2 regions of the Massilia sp. S19_KUP03_FR1 genome follow, and region 2 is predicted to be linked to the other one. Evidence: predicted binding sites of a transcription regulator. Region 2 holds the regulator's gene; the other holds the start of a gene.

Region 1 (7,238 bases), on a different contig from region 2:
CGCTGGGAACGGTGCAGTAGATGATCGCCGGGGTATTGTCGACGAGGTACTGAAATCGTTGCAGTGGCAAGGCTTCTGCACCCGTATTTGCAGGGGGCTGCGCTGGCTTCGCGCTGGAAAAATCGAACTCTTCGAATTGCATGGCGATCGCCTTTCGAGGTGCTGGTCCGCTTTCAAACTGATTATTTCTTCTAGGAACTATACGTCAATTCACGGTGCATGACTCATCAGGATGGGGCCATGCAAAAAATAATTTTGTCTTCGGCAGTGCGCGGCGGCGCCACCTTCGCCGGCCGACCCGGCCACGTCACTTTCATGGTCAGCAGAGCGCCGTCGGACCGGCGCGGCGACTTGCGCTGACGGCCGATCCCGCATCACACGCCCATCAAAAGCGATTCCAGTTATTGTGGCGGTGCTCGGTCGCTTCTTTCATCAGGTCGCCGGCGTGGCGTTCATTTTTTGCACTGAACTTGTCGCCCAATTGAACGATCATGGCCAGTTCCTGGATAGCGGGCGGGTATTCGTGTTCGGCGGCTTGCTCCAGAAGGTAGCGGGCCCTGACGAGATCTTTTGCCCGGCCTTGCCCTTCCTTGTACATATTGGAAAGCAAGAACATGGCATGCGGATTGCCAAGCTTGCCCGATTCATCCAGCCAATACGCCGCTTGGGCATCGTCGCGAACGACGCCGTCGCCATTTTTATAAAGCATGCCCAGCATGAGCGCTGCCTTGGCATGCTTGCGCGCCGCGGCCATTGCATACCACGCGACGGACGCCTCGGGTGCCGGTGCGACGCCGACTGCGCCAAGTCGCAGCATGTCGCCGAGTTCGAAAGCGGCTTCCGGATCGCCCGCGCGCGCTGATTGCTCGAACAAGCGCAAGGCTGCGCTGCGCTGACTGGGGCCACTTTTGTACAGGATTGCCAATTCGCGCTGCGCTACCGGCATATTCTGCGAAGACCATAAAACCAGCGACCGCCGTGCATTTTCGTCGTTTTGCTGGCGTGCCTTCATTCCTATCGTTTCTATTTCGGCGGAAGTTGGCTTGTCCTGCGACTGGCAGGCCGCCAGGGTGCATAGCATACACAGGGAGGCGAGTAGCGCTGCCAGTGTCATGCCAGGAGAGTGTTTGAGTTGCATGTTTTTAATTTCGCATTCAAAGGGCCGGCGTGCGCCGGCCCAGTCAAACTTACTTGCTCAGATCGACTGTGTATTTGGCAAAGCCGCTCGCATCCAGTCCACCTTCCGCCGTGATGGTGCTGATGCCGCTGCTCCGGGCCAGCGCCAGATGACCCGGCGCCGAGCGCAGGATCACCGGGCCAGCCGTCGCCACCTTGACGAAGCTCCAGCTGCGCGCGCTGCCGTTTGCCGCGAGCGTGACCTTGCCGCTGGTCGTGCCCAGCGCCGTCAGATAGTTGCTCACGATCGTCTGGTTGGCATCGGGCGATTTGATGATGGTTTTGCTGCCGTCGATGCCAGGCACAGCCCCGCCGCCACCGGCCCGGTAATCGTTCGTAGCGACAATGAAGTCATCGCCGTCGGCAACCAGCTTTCCGAGGTAGGTCAGGTTGACAACGCGGCTACCGGCTGGCTTGGTGACGTCGATTTGATATGTCAGAGCATTATTTTCAGCGTAGAACACGTCGTAATTGTAGATCGTGCCGTAGGTCGGCACCAGGTCCTGCTCGCTGACGTTGGCCGGATCGATCTGGCCGAATTGCTTGGCCGACGTTTCCAGCCATGCCTTCAAATCTGAACCTTTGATCTTCACCGCCTGCAGATTGTTGTTGCTATATAAGTAAAGATCGCCGGGATTACGCACTTGCAGGCCGATAGGCGCGGCTGCGCTGGCACCTGGTGCCACGTCGGTAAAGTCGGACGGACCATTGCGGCCAGCCTTGAACGGTGCGCTGCACGAAATCACCGGAATATTCTTGTAACTGGCGATGGTCGCATCGGTGCTGGTGGCGATGAAGTTTTTCACATAGGCCAGTTGCGCCTGGTTGACCAATTCAATCGCGCTGACATCGCCGGCCAGTGCGAAGTAGGCAGACATTTCAAAGTCCGTCGTCACACCCAGCGGCTGCTTGGCGAACGCGATGGTGGCCGCGTGCTCGGTGGCGACAATCGGTGCAATGGCAGCGTCGGCCGCAACATTGGTGGTGCCGTCGGTGTACTTGAAGCCACGCGATTCCACCGTCGTTTTGTCTGATTGCACGACCCATTTGCCACTCTTGTAGGCCAGCATCATCTTGATGATGCCCAGCCGACGGCCCCAACTCTGCGCCATGACAGTCGGCACGCCGTTGACAAAGCCGTTGACCGGGTCGATTTTGGCGCTTGCAGGGAAGGCTGCAAATGAAGGGTCCAATGCCGCCGCCCCGGTCTCTTTGCCTTTAGGGAAAATAAGGTGGGAGTGGCCGATCAGCAACGCATCGATACCGGTGCTGGTCAGGTGATAGCTGCCGTTTTCCATTTTCGGGCTGTAGGTGCTGGTATCCAGACCGCCGTGCGACAGCGCGACGACCAGATCGGCACCCTTGCTGCGCATTTCCGGCACATATTGGTTGGCGGCTTCCTGCACCCCCGACACGGCCACTTTACCCGCCAGATTTTTCTGATCCCACTCAAGAATCTGCGGTGGCACGAAACTCATGATGCCGACGTTCATTTTGACACTTAGCTTGCTGCCATCGGGCGCCGTCGCGGTGAACGTGCGCGCCAGCAGGCTGTAAGGTTGCACGATCGGCTTGCCAGTGGCGACGCTGGTGACATTGGTCAGCACCAGCGGGAACGCCGGCGCGCCGCAGGTCGCGCTCGGTTTGGTCACGCCGGGAATACCGAAGTCGGTATTCGTGATCTGGCTCAGCAGTTGCAAGCCGTAGTTGAATTCATGGTTGCCGAAGCCGCCGCCATCGTACTTCATCGCGTTCATCACTTTGTGCACGGCCATGGTCTCGTTACAGGCAACCGGTTTGGTGACCGATTGCAGGTCGCCGAGCAAGGTTCCCTGGATGACGTCGCCGTCGTCCAGCAAGACATTATTAGGATTTTCTGCGCGCGCGGCGGTGATCAGCGTTGACGTGCGCTCCAGGCCGAGGCTGGTGTCTTCAGCCAGCGAGTAATAGTTGTAGCTCATCACGTTTGCATGGATATCGGTGGTTTCCATGAGCGCCAGCGTCACCGTCGTGCCCTCTGGAATTGCCGGAACAGTTGTGCCCGTTGGAATCGCCGGAACAGGCGTCGAATCGCTGCCGCAACCGGCCAGGCCGGCTGCGATCATCGCAGCCAGCAGTGTCATATTTGTTTTCAACCTTATCTCCAATTTAATAAATTATGGTTGCAACGATAACAAGGCAACATGACACGCACGTGACTCTCGCAGCAGCTGAAACTTGTCGGGTTGCGCCCATCGGCAAAGGGGATTGAGGCTCCCATCTGGGCGACGTTTCCAGATGTGAGCCTCTGTCCGGGCGCTGGGAGATCGTCGTCAGCGATGACGGCAGCGGCGCTGCTGCGGGCACGCGGCTGAACGGGGCGCTGCGCGGCATCGAGAAGATTCAGCTGGGCCGCGACGGCGACCGCCGCGCCGACCTGAACGTCAAATTGACCGGGCCATCCGCGTACATCAAAGTACGGTTCTGTTCCGGTCAATCGGTAAGGGATCGGGCGCAGGCGCCCGGCACCGGGGCCGGCAGTACGCCGGCCCGGGAGGTCAGGAAGGTTTGACGTAGCGGGCAAAGCAGCCCATGCCCAGTAGCGCAATCAAGAACAAGGCGAGGCTGCCTGGCTCCGGCACATCGGCGGGGGCTGGCGCGTTGATCGCAGCAACGCCGGTCACCTTGAACACCGACAGGAAAATATTGTCGTCGCCGCTAGGGTTGATCGTTTGCAGTGCGATGCTGGTATCGCCTGCAGTGATGTACTGTGCAATGTCATAGCGTTCGTGGTCGGCGTCGTACGTCGGCAACAGCGGCGAGTAGGCATCGTCAAAGCCGCCGACCGAAATCAACGCCCCGTTGGCAGTCCCGCCGACACCGTCGTCGTCGTTGCCTGCGACCGTGGTGATGGTGGTGCCGTTGACGGCCACTGTGGAGGCCTGGGAACAGCAGCTGAACCCAACGCCCAGGATCATTTCAGCAGAAAAACCGGCTGCACTCGGGTTGATTGGTGCCGCGAAATTGATCGCAGTGGTATCGCCCGATGGCGTCGAAAAGCCGTCCATGATACCGACGGTGGAAATGCCCAGCAGCGGGTTGGAATACACCACAACCAGGGCTTCGCCATCCTGCGAGTAACTCGTTTCGGTAATGGCGAAATCGTAGACGCCGCCCGCACCGCCGTCGATCAGTGGTTTGATGATACTGGTGACATCGGTACGCCCTGCGGTCAGGGAGTCGCCCGCCGTACCCAACGAAGTGTACGTGACGGCGCTACCAGCAAGCGTGCCGCCGACGCCACTGAGCGTGCTATTGCCGTTTGTGCTGGTATACAAGTAAGCGGACAACACGGTCGATCCAACCGGCACCAGCGCGGAGATCATGCCGCTCTGCGACGTCGAGCCAAAGCCATCTGAGGAGTAGCCGACATTGCCGATATACGTTTGCAGTGTGGCCAGCGATGCCTGGGCTGTGCCCATGCCAAAGCACGCAATGCATGCAGCTGCCATCAGATTCGTCATATTAAATTTCATCATTTTCCCAAGTTGTAAGTGACCGGACATTACGTTAGTTTCCACATGGAAATAGCAATGATCATGCCAGGCGCATAAAGCTCGGAAAACTAATGCATAAAATCAATGACTTGCAAAATTTATTATTAAAGCGATACGCCACCAAATCTCTGGCACTGTAAAAATTCTCGACAGCAACATGTAACAAACGGTGTTTCACATGTAACGTCAATCCGAAAATCGGCCGGTTCGATGGCAGGCTTTGACATGTGTTCTCGATCAGCATGAGGTCGGCCGCAAGCCTGCGACTTCCGGGCCCGGCAGCGGCCGAAACGCCTGTCTAACACGTTGCCGCTGAGGTAGGCGCCGATATTGCGGCCGTAAGCGAGGCGAGCGCCCAAGCCCGGCATCCAGCACGAGGCGGGGTCAAGTCTGGTAAACGATGGTCGTCGGGCTATTTGTCGCGTCAGCAGCCGCTAAGCCGCCTTTTTAAACGAAGGCGCATTCGACGCCGGCGCTGTTGCTTGATCGATACATCAGGATTGAGGAAGCGGGGGCCGGTCTGGCAAAACGACATTTCCGAACTACTTCGATGAAGTTTTGTCGAAACAAAGCTTGAACGCACTGATCGCGTCGCCAACGACGCCGCGCAGCTATCCATAGCCAGCGGCTAACCCCTCCATGGCGTGAGCAGGTGCCCCGACGGTGTTGACTGAAGGTAAGCGATGCATGAACCACAGCCTTGCCGCTTGATTCTGCGTTCCGCGTGCTTGCCCTTTCAATTTGAATGGGAGCAAGCATGGAAGGCGACACTGAATTCTGGACATCACACGTTGAGGCTTTGCGCCGCGACGGCGGCGCGGCGAGCGAGTACCCGCGCCAGCACGGGCTTGCGCTGGCATCGCTGTACTACTGGCGGCGCAAGGTGCAACTGGCCGCCGCGGACAGCGCCGGCGGCGGTGTTGCGGCGCCGGGCAAGTTCGTCGCCTTGCGCGTGCTGGACGTGTCAGCGGACGCGGCAACGTGTCCATGCACGCTGGTGCTGCGCTCCGCCCTGCGCCTGGAGCTGGCGGCACTACCTTCGCCGTGTTGGCTGCTGGCCCTCGAGCAGTCCCACGCGGGAGCGCGCTGATGCACCGGTTACCGATACAGCCCGACAGGTAGCGCTCCCTGGCGTTGCTTCTCCGGAACGTTTTCCTGAAATTTGCCTTTTATCCTGCCGTTGCCGGTTTCAAAACAGATGCCGACCTGCCTGTCGAGCAACCTCACCGAGGCTTCATATAAATGTCTGCCTGAAAGGCACGGAGGTCATAGCTGACGTTAAGTCGCTCCCACTTCAGGCGCCACGAACGCAGTCTATCTGTTTTATTAAGAACGGAATTGTTTATACTGCATTACTATTCGAACTCGATAACCGAGCCGCAATCCTGAAAATGTTTTCGAATTGCGCTAACGACATCTCGCTTCTCGGTTTCAGTCAAGGTAACGTTCGGTGGCACCTCCCATTTGTTCAATGAATTCAAATAGATCACGTAGCCTGGTTCGTTCGGCGCCAAGGCAACGAGCGCCTCCCCTAGAACACGTACATGCTTGTCTTCGCTCTTCAACCGTATGTCTCCTCGTGAGACGTGAGTGACTTCAAAATTCATACATTACCTCTTAAAAATCGTTTTCGAATTTCCGAATTTCGGGTCAACAATATCGATTTGATCGACTGAGGGGTTTTTCATGAGCGCTCCTTTCTCATAACCCTCCCAGATATTGTTCGGCCGCAAATCTTGTCCTACGACGCCTCGTACGAGTCCGCACGTGCCTTGGGCATAGGCACGAGACATTTCGCCCCATTCTTTTACAACAACTGGATTCTTGTCGTCCCAAGTTGGCATTCCGATCTTGTGTTTATCAATTAACATTTCAAGCGTCGTTCCACCGTGAGTTTTTGCAATATTGGCAGCAGCGTCCATTCCACCAACACCATCAGTTCTACCGGACCAGAAGAAAGCCGTGTCTGGCTCTGTCTTCATGAGATCAGTTGGCCGCTTAATAAGGCGTCCATTCTCACTTTCATGCCATCGGTTCGTCTTGCAGTTCCACGTCGGCGACAGCCCCAATGGATCAATCCAAGTAATTGGGTTTGGTCCGTAGTTGTAGAAGTTGAGGCCGCCGAAGAATCGAATTGGATCCTGCGTAAGATAACGCGCCGTGTCGGGATCATAGTACCGATACCGGTTGTAGTGCAGCCCGGTCTCATCATCAAAGTACTGCCCCTGAAACCGGATGGGATTGCGCATCCCCGCCTTGCGCGCCGCCTCGCTGATCGCCTCCTTCGCTTCGCCCCACGCCTTGTACTGCGCCGACCATGCCACCTTGCCTTCATGGTCGGTCAACTCCTGCGGCGTTCCCAGATGGTCGCATTGATAGAAGGAGATCTGTTCTTTTTCAAACGGTTCGGCTTCCTGCTCGGATTCACCATTCCATAGCGGATCGAGCGTAATGTCGTACTTGCCATCGTTGCCCGCCATAAGCGCTTTGACATCGGTGGAGGGTGCCAGTTTCAGCGATCCCCTT
Region 2 (7,238 bases):
CCCACCACGAAAGGACATGCCATGCGTCGCGTGATTCGATTGAACGATCCAACCAGCCATGGCGGCAAGGTCGTCGCCGCCGCGCCTAATACGACCGCGATGGGCGTTGCAGTGGCGCGCAAGGGCGACCGCTGCTTTTGTCCGATGAAAGGCCATGAAGTATGTGTGATCGCCGAGGGCGATCCGCATGTCCTGATCGACGGCGTACCGGTTGCGTTCGAGGGCCACGCCACGAGCTGTGGCGCGACGCTGATGTCAACCGTGCCGAAGAGCGGCTGCGGCTGAGCGCAGAATCAAAAAAGGTGCACATCAGGCGCCGTGATCAGGAAACGCTGCCCGACATAGTCGAAGGTGATCGCTTGATCCTGGAAAGGCACCATGCCGATCGTGCCGAACAGGCTCGAGCCCCCAAATGCCGGCTGCTTGTCAATCGTGCAGAACGATGCCCCGGTACCGGTACCTAGCCCAATCGGCCCGATATGGAACGCAGCGCGGATCGGTGCCGTGCGACAGAGCATCGGATGATTCCACGACATCGTTGTTACCGCCACCGCATCGCGTGCGCCGGCTGGCCCTACCAGCGCCAGCCAATCAGGTTCGTGAAACACAATCAATTGTGCAGGCGCGCTGCCGGTGTCGACGATCAGGGAAACGCGGCGCCGGTCAGCGAGCGTGACTTCGATGAGCGGGACCTGCCCATGCCCTTCCTCACTGGTCGTCATCGTGAAGGGCACGCTATTCGCATCCGTTGCGACGAGCGCAGCGGCGCCTTCGATAAAGCGAAAGCGGGCATGGCGCAAGTCCAGCGTCAGATTACCGTTCGCGAACAGATCGTTGCCGATGGTGCCCACCAGGGGGCCGACATCGGTCAAACGGCATCCGGTTTCCCGGTGGGCTGCATCGTCGGGGTAGATCAGGTTGAAGGTACGCCGTCCCAGCATGGCACCGACGCCGAACTGGCCGATCACGAGCTGCCCGGCGTTCGCGGCGTAACGCACTGGCAAGCCCGAGCGATACAACCGGCTGGTGCCTACCGCTGTGTCGAGCTGCATGCTGCACGCGTTACCGTCGAGTGTGACCGGCAGGACGATGGCGACTCTGTCTGTCACGAAACCCGGCTGCGCCTTGATCGCCCAATTGAAAGGATACCAATCGCTCGCCGCCGCGGCAGCAGTGAGCCACGTGAGTGCCAGTATCGGCACGCAGCATCGAAGCAAGCACATCATCATCGAATCAACCTTCTTGTTGAGCATGTTCTTTCGATGATAATTTATAAGTTACCAGAAAGCAAAAAAGGCGCCCATGAGGCGCCTTCCCTGTTCAGTTGGTATGCATTACACCGGGACGGCAACGCCCCCTTCAGTCAGGTGTTTGATGGCCTGATGGTCATGCTCGTGTACTTTTTCCTTGTATTTCATGACCTGGCGGTCGAGCCGGTCGATGAGCGCATCGACGGCGGCGTACAGGTCGTGCGAAAGGCTTTCGACGTGCAGCAATTTGCCGGACATTCGAAGATTGATTTCTGCTTTTTGTCGTTTGTCTTTTTCCGTCAGATTGTCGACGGTGAGGATCACGGCGATGTCGATCACTTGATCGAAGTGGCGGCGAATGCGTTCCAGTTTGGCCTGGACATATTCGCGAATGGCGGGGGTTACTTCAAGATGATGTCCACTGATGGTGAGATTCATACATAAACTCCTTTGAAGAAATGCCACGCTCGGTGCCGTACGCGATGCGCGCCGGTCGAACGCCTTACATGGACTTGCGCAAGGTAACAGGAGGGATCTTTAATGCTTCACGGTATTTCGCGACCGTGCGGCGCGCGATGACCATCCCCTGTTCCCCCAGCATGTCCGCGATCTTGCTATCAGAAAGTGGATTTTTAGGGTCTTCTGCTCCTGTGAGTTGCACAATCAATGCCCGGATCGCCGTCGAGGATGCTTCTCCTCCCGCATCGGTGGCGACGTGGCTGCCAAAAAAGTACTTCAGCTCAAACATGCCGTGTGGGGTCAGCATGAATTTCTGGGTGGTGACACGTGAGATCGTGCTCTCGTGCAGACCTAGTGTATCAGCAATCTCCCGAAGAACAAGTGGCCGCATGGCAACAGCACCGTGCGAAAAGAAATTCTTTTGGCGCTCCACGATGGCCTCGGAAACGCGCAGGATCGTGTCGAAACGCTGGCGCATGTTCTTGATCAGCCACTTCGCTTCCTGCAGTTGCGCGCCCATCTGGGCTTCGCTCTTGCCCTGCTTGAGCAAGGCGGCATAGGCGCTGTTCACGCGCAGGCGCGGCATCACGTCCTGGTTGAGCATGCACACCCACGCGCCCTTGACCCGCTTGACCACCACGTCGGGCACGACGAAGTCCGACACGTTCGACGCAAACACGTTGCCGGGGTGCGGATTGCAGGCGCGGATGACCACTTGGGCCTCGCGCAAATCTTCATCGTCGCAATCGAGTGCTTTTTTCAGCTTGGTGGTTTCGCGCTGGGCGAACCAGGTCAGGTGATTTTCGACGATGGCCAGCGCCATGCGCCGCGTAACCATCGGGATGCCCGCCATGCGCCGGATCTGCAGCGCCAGGCATTCGGACGCATCGCGTGCACCCACGCCGACGGGATCGAAACTCTGCACCAGCGACAGCGCCGTTTTCAGTTCATCGAGATCGATCTCAAGTTCTTCCGGCAGGCGCGCGTGGATGTCGTCCAGCGACTCCTCCAGGTAGCCATTGTCGTCCAGTCCATCGACCAGGATTTCGACCAGCGCGCGGTCGCGCTGCGACAGCACCGCCAGGCGCGCCTGCTCCATCAGGTGCTCGCGCAGCGTGGTGCCGGACGCTTCGATCTGGGGGCGCGATTCTTCGTCGTCGCTGCCCTTGGCGCGGCTGCTGTCGCTCCAGTCAGTGTCGCCGTCGTGGCTGACCTGCGCTTCTTCGCCGCTGCCGCCGCCCTCTTCTCCGCCACCTTCGGCCGCGCCTTCAGCAGGCGCCGGCGCATCCTGGCTGCCTGGCGCGGGAGGGGCTTCGCTCTGCGCGCCTGGTGCGTTGATGGCGCCGTCGCCCAGCAGCCGCACGGAGCGGTCGAGCGGGTCGTCGAGGCGCTCCAACAGCGGGTTGTCGGACAGGGCCTGCTCCAGCTCCTGGTGCAGCTCGAGCGTCGAAAGCTGCAACAGCCGGATCGACTGCTGCAACTGCGGCGTGAGCGCCAGGTGCTGCGAGGTCCGAAGCTGGAGTGATTGTTTCATCCCTTACATCCGGAAGTGTTCGCCGAGGTACACGCGCCGCACCGACTCGTCCGCGATAATATCGTCGGGACGGCCGGAGGCCAGCACCGCACCCTGGTTGATGATGTAGGCGCGGTCGCAGATGCCGAGCGTTTCGCGCACGTTGTGGTCGGTGATCAAGACGCCGATGCCACGCTCTTTCAGGAAGCGCACAATGCGCTGGATCTCGATCACGGCAATCGGGTCGACCCCGGCGAACGGTTCGTCGAGCAGCACGAAGCGCGGATTGGTGGCCAGCGCGCGCGCAATTTCAACGCGCCGCCGTTCACCGCCGGACAGCGACATGGCCTGGTTCTCGCGCAGTTTTTCGATCTGCAGGTCGGCCAGCAAGGTGTCGAGGCGATCGTTGATCTGGGCCTTCGACAGCGCCTTGCCGTCCACGGTCTGCAGTTCGAGCACGGCGCGGATATTGTCTTCGACGGTCAGCTTGCGAAACACCGACGCTTCCTGCGGCAGATAGGACAAGCCCATGACGGCGCGCCGGTGAATCGGCAGGCTGGAGATGTCGACGCCGTTGATTTCGATGGCGCCGGCGTCCGACGGCACCAGGCCGACGATCATGTAGAACGACGTGGTTTTGCCGGCGCCGTTCGGGCCCAGCAAACCAACCACTTCGCCGCATTTGACCTGCAGCGACACGTCGCGTACCACCAAACGTTTGCCATAACTCTTCTGCAGCCCCCGCACGATCAGGGTGCTGCCGCTGTCAATTTCCGCCATTATTTCTTACCCGCTGGGGCTGGGGCTGGGGCTGGGGCTGGGGCCGCAGCTGCGGCGGCCGCCGTTTTACGGGGTGCCAGGATCAGCGTGCCGCGGCCTTTGCCGACACGGCTCTCGCCACTGACGTCATTGCGCACCAGCGCGACTTCCTTGCGGCTGTCGTAGGAAATGAATTCGCCATCGACCTGGTTCGACAGGCGCGTGCCTTCCAGGTTTTTCACGGTCGCGTTGTTAAACAGCTTGGCCATCTCGGTGCGCTCGTCGTATTCGATGCGCTGGGCCTGCCCCTCCACCCACAGGTCCGGGCCGCCGTCCTTCTTCTGGCGGAATGTGGCCATCTTGCCCGGCACGGTGGTGAGCGTGACGCTCATGTAACCGTCGGCCGACGCCTGCAGCACGGCCTTTTCCGATTTCATGATCAGCGTGCCGCGCGTGAGGATCACGTTGCCGGTCAGGATGCGGGTCTGCGTCACTTCGTCGACGTCGGCCGAATCGAAGTCGATCACGGCCTGTTTCAGCGAGTCGGCCTTTTCGGCGCTGGCATGGAAGGCAAGCAGCGACAGCACGGCGGCGGCGAAGATTTTTTTCATGGGAATCAATCCTGGTTCAAAGGGCATGTGTCGGTTTTTATCGTTGAATTATTTTGGCGTCCGCGGCTGCGACACGATCTGGCCCTGGCTGACCACGTGCAGCTTCTGCGTTGCATTATTGGCCAGCATGCCGACGCCCGTCAGCCTGGACGTGCCGAGCAGGATCTCGACCGGTTGATCGGTCTTGACGATTTCATCGTCCGGCAAGGCGCTCAGCGCCTGACTGTGAATCTGCAGCGCCTGCGTCTTGCCAGAGGCGGGGCGCAGCACTTCCACGTCGCCCTTCATGTCGACCTGGTTCTGCTCATGCAGCACCTGCGCCGTTTTGGACGTGACGGTCATGCTCGGACGGCCGGGAGTCATGCTGCGCATCACCGGCTTGTCGATGTCAGAGACATCGGTATCGGGCCGGTGCGACAGCCTGGCGCCGGAAAGCACGTAGTGCGGCAGGCCGGCGGGCGACATGCGCACGTAGCTGAAGTTTTCGACGATGTAATCGGGCTCGCTCGATTTCACGTCGACGTTCTGTTCGCCCTGGTCCTGCGTCACCTGCACCAGCCAGAAGCTGCCCAGCGCCAGGAACACAGCGCCCAGCATCAGACCGATCAGGGGCCAGCGGTGCGCGGTGCGCTTGGAATGACTTTTTTGGCTGTTGGGCATGGGCTCAGTAACCAATCACGCGTAATAAGGCGCAAGCGCCGCATCATACGTGCCCTGGGCGCGCATCACGAGATCGCACACTTCGCGCACGGCGCCGCGGCCGCCGGCCGCGCGCGTGACGTAGTGGACGCGATGCTGCACGTCCGCATGACCGCTCGGCACGGCCACCGCAAAGCCGACCTTGGTGAGCAGCGGCAGGTCGATGACGTCGTCGCCGATGTAGCCGCATTCATCGGCCGTGACGCCGGTCGCCTCGAGCAGCTGGGCAAAGGCGACGCGCTTGTCGTGGATGCCCTGGTAGACGTGGGCGATGCCGAGATCGGCGGCGCGTTTCACCACGATGACCGATTTGCGCGCGCTGATGATGGCCGTGACGACCCCGGTTTTGGCCAGCAGCTGGATACCCAGGCCGTCAAGGACAAAAAAGGTCTTGCTCACTTCGCCGTCGGCGCTATAGGTCAGGCTGCCGTCGGTGAGCACGCCGTCGACGTCGAAGATCATGACTTTGATGCGTTTCGCGCGCTCGATGTGAGCAAGTGGAGGGGTCGACATCATCAGATCACCTTTGCACGGGTCAGGTCGTGGATATGCAGGGCACCGACCAGCACGCCGGCGGTATCGACCACCAGCATCTGGTTGATGCGGAATTCTTCCATGATGGCCACCGCGTCGACCGCCAGCTGCTCGGCCTGCACGCTGCGCGGGTTGGCGTGCATGACATCGCGCATGACGATGCTGGAAAAATCGTGGTCGCCGGCGATCAAGCGGCGCAGGTCGCCGTCGGTGAATACGCCGAGGGGGCGCTGGTCGGCGTCGACCACGGCCGTCATGCCCATGCCCTTCTGGCTGATTTCGACCAGCGCTTCGAGCAAGGGCGTATCCGGCGCGACCATCGGCAAGGCAGCGCCGCTGCGCATCACGTCGCGCACGTGGGTCAGCAGGCGCCGGCCCAGCGCGCCGCCCGGGTGCGAGCGGGCGAAGTCAGACTCCTTGAAACCGCGCGCGTCGAGCAGCGCCATGGCGATGGCGTCGCCCAGCGCCAGCGTGACGGTGGTGCTGGCGGTGGGGGCCAGGTTCATCGGGCAGGCTTCCTTGGCCACGAACACGTTCAAGTGCACATCGGCCAGCAGCGCCAGGCTCGATTGCGGCTTGCCGGTCATGGCAATCAGGGGCGCGCCCATGCGCTTGACCATCGGCAGGATTTCCATCAGCTCGGCCGACTCGCCCGAATACGACAGGGCGATGACGACGTCGTGCGGCGTGATCATGCCCAGGTCGCCGTGCGCGGCTTCGGCCGGATGGACGAACATGGCCGGGGTGCCGGTGGAAGCGAGCGTGGCGGCGATCTTGCGCGCGATGTGCCCGGACTTGCCGATGCCGGACACCACGACGCGGCCGCTGCACGCATACAACAGCGCAACGGCGCGCGCCACGCTGTCGTCCTGGTCGAGGCGGGCGTCGAGCGCACGAATGGCGTCGCCTTCAATAACCAGGGTTTCGCGCGCCAGCATCAAGGCGCGGCGCGCCTGCTCGGCGTCGAAACTTTTCAGCATTATTTTTCCATCGGTTACACTCATCGTGCCAGTATAAACGAATTGCGAAAGCAAAAAACCTGCCAGTGATTTTCTGGCCTCGAGACTGTGCATTCCTCTTCATTTTTCGCGCAGGGCACATGGTTTCAGGACTCGAACTAACCCTTCTTCTGTTAGGCAGCGCGGTACTCGGGGTGGTGGCGTTCCGGATGTTGCACCTGCCGCCGATGCTCGGCTACCTGGCCGTCGGCGTCCTCATTGGCCCGCATGCGCTGGGCCTGGCCGAAGAAAACCACACCACCAGCGCGCTGGCCGAGTTCGGCGTGGTGTTCCTGATGTTTTCGATCGGTCTGGAATTCTCGCTGGCCCAGTTGCGCGCGATGCGCCGCATCGTGTTCGGCCTGGGGCTGGCGCAGGTGGTGCTGACCATCGCCGCCGCCTTGCTGTTCGGCTG

Evidence for each region. Region 2 encodes sigma-54, which starts transcription at its own class of promoters, with help from an activator protein. Its sites were predicted from a motif close to TGGCANGNAANCTGCTTT; they were not measured.
Region 1: V6M87_RS14430 (PEP-CTERM sorting domain-containing protein) is a predicted target of sigma-54. The motif match lies at 4,743-4,760, and genes of this name have one in related genera.

The regions. Positions count from the first base shown of each region.
Region 1 covers NZ_JAQQPS010000011.1:212,362-219,599, forward strand. Annotated here, with positions in the region: gene V6M87_RS14415 (ATP-binding protein) at 1-142, opposite strand, end outside; gene V6M87_RS14420 (tetratricopeptide repeat protein) at 386-1,138, opposite strand; gene V6M87_RS14425 (bifunctional 2',3'-cyclic-nucleotide 2'-phosphodiesterase/3'-nucleotidase) at 1,188-3,299, opposite strand; gene V6M87_RS14430 (PEP-CTERM sorting domain-containing protein) at 3,714-4,679, opposite strand; gene V6M87_RS27260 (DUF3761 domain-containing protein) at 5,160-5,471, opposite strand; gene tnpA (IS66 family insertion sequence element accessory protein TnpA) at 5,470-5,802, shown strand; gene V6M87_RS27265 (Imm74 family immunity protein) at 6,068-6,319, opposite strand; partial or broken gene V6M87_RS14440 (RHS repeat-associated core domain-containing protein) at 6,323-7,238, opposite strand, start outside.
Region 2 covers NZ_JAQQPS010000014.1:162,179-169,416, reverse strand. Annotated here, with positions in the region: gene V6M87_RS17040 (PAAR domain-containing protein) at 22-285, shown strand; gene V6M87_RS17035 (hypothetical protein) at 294-1,253, opposite strand; gene hpf (ribosome hibernation-promoting factor, HPF/YfiA family) at 1,335-1,688, opposite strand; gene V6M87_RS17025 (RNA polymerase factor sigma-54) at 1,753-3,243, opposite strand; gene lptB (LPS export ABC transporter ATP-binding protein) at 3,247-4,002, opposite strand; gene lptA (lipopolysaccharide transport periplasmic protein LptA) at 4,002-4,592, opposite strand; gene lptC (LPS export ABC transporter periplasmic protein LptC) at 4,641-5,252, opposite strand; gene V6M87_RS17005 (KdsC family phosphatase) at 5,268-5,807, opposite strand; gene V6M87_RS17000 (KpsF/GutQ family sugar-phosphate isomerase) at 5,807-6,829, opposite strand; gene V6M87_RS16995 (monovalent cation:proton antiporter-2 (CPA2) family protein) at 6,925-7,238, shown strand, end outside.